DNA from 3 places in the Streptomyces sp. NPDC127117 genome. Region 1 is predicted to be linked to each of the others. Evidence: riboswitches for the same ligand, from Rfam matches in the RefSeq annotation. Region 1 holds a riboswitch; each other region holds the start of a gene.

Region 1 (2,262 bases):
GAAGAGCGATCCGAGCAGTCCGATCAGCAGCAGTGAGATCAGTGTGCCGATCACCGCGACCGAGGTGCGGGCGGTCGGGCCGTGGCACATGTAGAGCGCGATCAGCATGATCGCACTGGCCCCGACCACGGCGACCACCAGCGGGTTCGAGCCCTGGAGAATGGCCGGGAGGATGAACAGGGTGAGCACGGCGAACGAGACCGCGAGCGCGACGAGTGCCATGACTCCGCGCATGCGGCCCACCGCGACCACGACCAGGGCGAAGATCCCGGCCAGCAGGGCCATCGGGAACTTCCGGTTCACATCCGTCACCGAGTACTGCAGATCACGAGGCGCGTCGGGGGCGTACGCCACGACCACGCCCTGACCGTCGCGCAGCTGACGCGGTGCGTCGGGCTGGACGATCTCGGTGAAGGTCCGGCCCTTGTCGTGACCGGTCGACACCTCGATCGTGGCCTTCTTGCACAGCCCCCTCGTGCTTCCCGAGGGCGGTGTGGCTGCCCCGTCCATGGGCGTCTGGACCGCGTTCACCTCCTTGCAGTCCACCATGTCGATGTTCACCACCTTTCCCTGCTGGGTCTGCCGGTCGAATCCGACGCCGGTCCGTTCGTGCGGCGGCGTACCACCCGGCCAGAGCGCCACCAGACCGACGAGGACGGCGGTGGCGAACGGGACCAGTACGGCCGCGATGACCTTGCGCAGATGCTTGGAGACGGGTGCGGCAGGGCCATGGCTGTGCGAGTGACCGTGCTGATGGCCCTGCGGTTCGTGGTCGATCTGGGTGGACGTCACCGGCCGATCATCGCAAGAAGAGACGGGCCCACTGTTCACCGAGCGGGACGGGGCGCTAGCGTGGAGGAACCTTTGCACACGCGGGAGCTCGGAGCACCGGGCTGAGAGGGCGCTGATCTCCGTACGTCCGTACGGGACAGGCTGCGCCGACCGCCGAACCTGTTACCGGGTAATGCCGGCGTAGGGAGTAGGTCTCATGACCACATCGGACGCACGCACGCCTGCCTCGAACCAGAGCGACGAGGCCGGGAAGTCCATCGGCTGGCACAAGGGGTACGTCCGGGGCTCGCGCCCGGACCTCCAGGTGCCGGTCCGTCAGGTGCACCTCACCAACGGCAAGGACGTGACGCTGTACGACACGTCGGGTCCGTACACCGATCCCACCGTAGAGACCGATGTCCGTCGCGGGCTCGCACCGCTGCGGGAGAACTGGATCATCGCCCGCGGCGACACCGAGGAGTACCCGGGCCGCCCCGCCCGCCCCGAGGACGACGGGCTCAAGCACACCTCGCCGCGTGGCGGACTGCGCAACCTCGACGCGGTGTTCCCCGGCCGCCCGCGGCTGCCGCGCCGCAGCCGGGACGGGCAGCCGGTGACCCAACTCGCGTACGCCCGCCGGGGCGAGATCACCCCGGAGATGGAGTACGTGGCCATCCGGGAGAACGTCGGGCCCGAGGTGGTGCGCGAGGAGATCGCGGCCGGCCGGGCCGTGCTGCCTGCCAACGTCAACCACCCGGAGATCGAGCCGATGATCATCGGCAAGCGGTTCCTGGTGAAGGTCAATGCCAACATCGGCAACTCCGCGGTGACGTCCTCCATTGAGGAGGAGGTGGAAAAAATGACGTGGGCGACGCGTTGGGGCGCCGACACCGTCATGGATCTGTCCACCGGCCGCAACATTCACACCACCCGTGAGTGGGTTCTGCGCAATTCCCCCGTGCCGATCGGCACCGTCCCGCTCTACCAGGCCCTGGAGAAGGTCGACGGCCGGGCGGAGGAACTGACCTGGGAGATCTACAAGGACACGGTCATCGAACAGGCCGAGCAGGGCGTCGACTACATGACGGTCCACGCCGGCGTGCGCCTGCCGTACGTACCGCTGACTGCCCGCCGCAAGACCGGAATCGTCTCGCGCGGCGGTTCGATCATGGCGGCTTGGTGCCTCGCGCACCACAAGGAGTCGTTCCTGTACGAGCACTTCGAGGAGCTCTGCGAGATCCTCGCGGCCTACGACGTGACGTACTCACTGGGCGACGGGCTGCGTCCCGGCTCGATCGCCGACGCCAATGACGAGGCGCAGTTCGCCGAACTGCGCACGCTCGGCGAGCTGAACGCGGTCGCCAAGCGGTTCGGCGTGCAGACCATGATCGAGGGCCCGGGCCATGTCCCGATGCACAAGATCAAGGAGAACATCGACCTCCAGCAGGAGATCTGCGAGGAGGCGCCGTTCTACACGCTCGGCCCGCTGAC
Region 2 (2,262 bases), on a different contig from region 1:
TCGCCGCGATCGGCGAGAAGCCGTTCCGCGCCCAGCAGCTCTCGCAGCACTACTTCGCGCGGTACGCGCACGACCCGGCGGAATGGACCAACATCCCGGCCGGATCGCGGACCAAGCTCGCCGAGGCGATGTTCCCCGACCTGATGTCGGTGGTCCGCCACATCAGCTGCGACGACGACACCACCCGCAAGACCCTGTGGAAGCTGCACGACGGGACGCTCGTCGAGTCCGTCCTGATGCGCTACCCGGAGCGGGTCACGATGTGCATCTCCTCGCAGGCCGGCTGCGGGATGAACTGCCCGTTCTGTGCCACGGGACAGGCCGGTCTCGACCGCAACCTGTCGACCGCCGAGATCGTCCACCAGATCGTGGACGGCATGCGGGCGCTGCGCGACGGCGAGGTCCCCGGCGGTCCGGCGCGGCTCTCCAACATCGTCTTCATGGGCATGGGCGAGCCGCTCGCCAACTACAACCGGGTGGTCGGCGCGATCCGCCGGCTGACCGACCCGGAGCCGGACGGGCTGGGGCTCTCGCAGCGCGGGATCACCGTCTCCACCGTGGGTCTGGTTCCCGCGATGCTCCGCTTCGCGGACGAGGGCTTCAAGTGCCGCCTCGCCGTCTCGCTGCACGCGCCGGACGACGAGCTGCGCGACACCCTCGTACCCGTGAACACCCGCTGGAAGGTCGGCGAGGTGCTGGACGCCGCGTGGGAGTACGCGGAGAAGTCCGGCCGCCGCATCTCCATCGAGTACGCGCTCATCCGCGACATCAACGACCAGGCGTGGCGCGGTGACCGGCTCGGCCGGCTTCTCAAGGGCAAGCGGGTGCACGTCAACCTGATTCCGCTGAACCCCACGCCCGGTTCCAAGTGGACCGCCTCGCGGCCCGAGGACGAGAAGGCGTTCGTCGAGGCGATCGCCGCCCACGGGGTGCCGGTCACCGTGCGGGACACCCGCGGCCAGGAGATCGACGGGGCCTGCGGGCAGCTGGCGGCAGCCGAGCGCTGAGGCGGAAACGGCCCGTGTAATCTGGGCCCGAAATCAACTTCATATTCCGACAGGGGAGCGCCACAGCGCTGAGAGTGCGGCACCGAGGACAGGTCGGCCGCAGACCCTCTGAACCTCGCCCGGGTCATTCCGGGTAGGAAGTTCGGTCATCAACTCATGCTGTTGCGCCCTGCCCGCTTCCCGCGGGCAGGGCCGCGTCTCTTCCTGGCCAAAACCCAGGAGGAATCCACAATGACCACCACGCGCAGGACCAGGCAGCTCGCGGCTTCGGCCGTCGCCGCCGCGCTCGGCGTCACCGCACTCGCCGGCTGCGGGAGCTCCGACGACTCCGCCGCCGGTTCCGGCGGCACGAAGGGCTCGGGCTCCAAGACCGTGACCCTCGTCAGCCACGACTCCTTCAACGCCTCCAAGGACGTACTGAAGGAGTTCACCGAGGAGACCGGATACACCGTCAAGGTGCTGAAGAGCGGCGACGCGGGTGTCGCGCTCAACCAGGAGATCCTCACCAAGGGCTCCCCGCGCGGCGACGTGTTCTTCGGTGTCGACAACACCCTGCTCTCCCGCGCCCTCGACAGCGGGCTGTTCACGCCGTACCGGGCGAAGGGCATCGACCGGGTCGCGGCGGACACCCTGCTCGACGCCGACAAGCACCGGGTCACCCCGGTCGACACCGGCGACATCTGCGTCAACTACGACAAGAATTACTTCGCGGACAAGAAGCTCGCGCCGCCGCAGTCCTTCGACGACCTGGCGAAGCCCGCGTACAAGGACCTGCTCGTCACCGAGAACGCGGGGACCTCGTCGCCCGGCCTCGGCTTCCTCCTCGGCACCGTCGCCACCTACGGCGAGAAGGGCTACCAGGACTACTGGAAGAAGCTGGAGCGCAACGGCGTCAAGGTCGTCGACGGCTGGGAGCAGGCGTACAACGAGGAGTTCTCCGGCTCGGCCGGCGGGAAGAAGGCCAAGGCGGAGCGGCCGCTCGTCGTCTCGTACGCCTCCAGCCCGCCCGTCGAGGTGCTGTACGCGAAGCCGCAGCCGGCGAAGGCGCCGACCGGTGTCGCCACCGGGACCTGCTTCCGGCAGATCGAGTTCGCCGGACTGCTGAAGGGTGCGAGGAACGAGGCGGGCGGCAAGGCCCTGCTGGACTTCCTGATCAGCAAGAAGTTCCAGGAGGACATGCCGCTCAACATGTTCGTCAACCCGGTCACCAAGGACGCGGCGCTGCCGGAGCTCTTCACGAAGTTCGGCGCGACGG
Region 3 (2,262 bases), on a different contig from region 1:
TCCCAGCCCATCTCCTCGCTGGTGGCGCCGACGACCAGCTCGCCGTTCTCGCGCGGTACGAGATAGAGGTGGCCGCCCCGGACCACGGCCCGGACCGTCCGGCTCAGGAACGGCGCGTACCCGGCTGGCACGGTCAGCCGCACCACCTGGCCCTTCACCGGCCGGACCGGTGGCACCACCTCGTCCGGCAGCCCGGCCAGCCGCCCGCTGAGGCTCCCCGCGGCGAGCACGACCTGGTCGGCCGCCAGCTCCGTACCCCCGGCGAGCACCGCCCCGACGGCCCGGCCGCCCTTCACGCTCAGACGCTCCACCCAGCCGCGGTGGAAGACCACCCCGGCCCGCTCGCAGGCGGTCAGCAGGGCGGCGGCCAGCCGGCGGGGATCGATCTGGTGGTCGCCGTCGACCCGCAGACCACCCCGGACGCCCGGCGCGAGCATCGGTTCCAGCCGACGGCACTCGCGGCCGGTGAGCCACTGCGAATCCAGCCCCGAACGCTGCTGGAGGGCGTGCAGATCCCGCAGATGGGCACGGTCGTCGGAGTCCAGCGCGACGGCCAGGGTGCCGCAGGCGCGGAAGCCGGTCTCCCGGCCGCTCGCCGCCTCCAGCTCGGCCACGAAGGCCGGATAGCGGGCCGCCGAGGCGACGTTGAGACCCAGCAGCAGTTGTTCGCCGTAGTGGAGTTCGGTGACGGCGGCCAGCATGCCGGCCGCCACCCGGGCGGCACCGCCGCCCGGTTCGGGGTCGGCGACCGCCGTGCGCAGTCCGCGTTGCGCGGCCCGCCAGGCCGTCACCAGGCCGATGATCCCGCCCCCGATGACGAGGACATCGGATCCGTTTCCGTTCGTGGAAGAACGCATGGGCTTCCAGCCCCTCCCTTCGCCGGCATGACCCGGATCAGGTTCGTACGGTCGGAGGCCGCCCAGCCTCCCTCTCAGCCCGGTGCGTCCGGGCTCCCGCGAGTGTCTTACGTTGGCCACCCTAAACCCCGTCCCACCGGACCAGTAAGGGAGCTGTCACCGTGGCCCGTTCGCTCGACGGGATCGTCCTCGCCCCGGTCGCCGACCAGGCGCCCGGCCAGGTCGGAACCCGTACCCGCTTCGCGTACCACGAGGAGGACGGCCGGATCTGGGCCGATTACGCGGGCGGTGACGTGGTCCGGGGCCACCTCGTCGGCACCCGGGACGGCGACACCCTCGACTTCCGGTACGTGCAGCTGAAACAGGACGGAACGACCTCCTGCGGCCACTGTGTCTCCACCGTCGTCGACCTCCCGGACGGCCGGATCCGGCTGGACGAGCGGTGGGAGTGGGAGTCGCAGGAGGGCAGCGGGACGAGCACGGTCGAAGAACCGGCCCTTTCTTGACGATAAGTCAGGTGCTTATGGTGTACGGGTGAGCGATCAGCAGCAGTCAGAGCAGCCAAACCGGCGGGCGGGACGCCGCGTCGTCATCGTCGGGGCGGGCATGGCCGGGGTGCAGACCGCGGTGGCCCTGCGGGAGCAGGGCTTCACCGGCCCCGTCACCCTGATCGGCGCCGAACCGCACCAGCCCTACGACCGGCCCCCGCTGTCCAAGGCGGTGCTGCTCGGCAAGGCCGAGGACTCCGCCTTCGACATCGACTTCGAGGCGCTGGAGATCGATCTGCGCCTGGGGCGTGAGGTCACCGGCGTCCGGCCGGACGCGCACGAACTGGACACCCCGGAAGGGCCCGTCCGCTACGACGCCCTGGTGATCGCGACCGGCGCCGAACCGGTCGTCCTGCCCGGCACCGAGGGCGTTCCCGGCGTCCATCTGCTGCGCACCCTCGACGACGCGGCACGGCTGCGGCCGGTCCTCGACCAGCAGCACGGCGTCGTGGTCGTCGGCGCGGGCTGGATCGGCGCCGAGTTCGCCACCGCAGCCCGCGCCGCCGGCTGCGCGGTCACCGTCGTCGAGGCCGCCGAACGGCCCCTGGCGGGCGCGATGCCCGCGGAGGTCGCCGCCCCGATGGCCGCCTGGTACGCGGAGATCGGTGCCGAACTCCTCACCGGGGCCCGGGTCGACCGCATCGAGCCGGGCCGGGTGGTCCTCGCCGACGGGCGTACCGTCCCGGCCGGAGCGGTCGTCGTCGGAATCGGCGCCCGCCCCGCCACCGGCTGGCTGGCCGGCTCCGGCATCGCGCTCGGCCCCGACGGATCGGTGACCGCCGACGGGGCGCTGCGCACCTCGGCGCCCGATGTGTACGCGGTGGGTGACTGCGCCTCGTTCCCCTCCGCCCGGTACG

Evidence for each region. Region 1 has a riboswitch for thiamine pyrophosphate ahead of thiC (phosphomethylpyrimidine synthase ThiC). Riboswitches for the same ligand answer to the same signal wherever they lie in the genome.
Region 2: linked by a shared signal. The riboswitch ahead of ACFVH0_RS12115 (thiamine ABC transporter substrate binding subunit) and the one ahead of thiC (phosphomethylpyrimidine synthase ThiC) in region 1 are both predicted to bind thiamine pyrophosphate.
Region 3: linked by a shared signal. The riboswitch ahead of thiO (glycine oxidase ThiO) and the one ahead of thiC (phosphomethylpyrimidine synthase ThiC) in region 1 are both predicted to bind thiamine pyrophosphate.

The regions. Positions count from the first base shown of each region.
Region 1 is NZ_JBHXTM010000042.1:23,270-25,531, forward strand. Features, by position in the region: gene ACFVH0_RS29650 (YibE/F family protein) at 1-792, opposite strand, end outside; TPP riboswitch at 863-996, shown strand; gene thiC (phosphomethylpyrimidine synthase ThiC) at 989-2,262, shown strand, end outside.
Region 2 is NZ_JBHXTM010000010.1:145,184-147,445, forward strand. Features, by position in the region: gene rlmN (23S rRNA (adenine(2503)-C(2))-methyltransferase RlmN) at 1-1,007, shown strand, start outside; TPP riboswitch at 1,049-1,165, shown strand; gene ACFVH0_RS12115 (thiamine ABC transporter substrate binding subunit) at 1,239-2,262, shown strand, end outside.
Region 3 is NZ_JBHXTM010000043.1:32,305-34,566, forward strand. Features, by position in the region: gene thiO (glycine oxidase ThiO) at 1-857, opposite strand, end outside; TPP riboswitch at 855-967, opposite strand; gene ACFVH0_RS30050 (hypothetical protein) at 1,019-1,363, shown strand; gene ACFVH0_RS30055 (NAD(P)/FAD-dependent oxidoreductase) at 1,392-2,262, shown strand, end outside.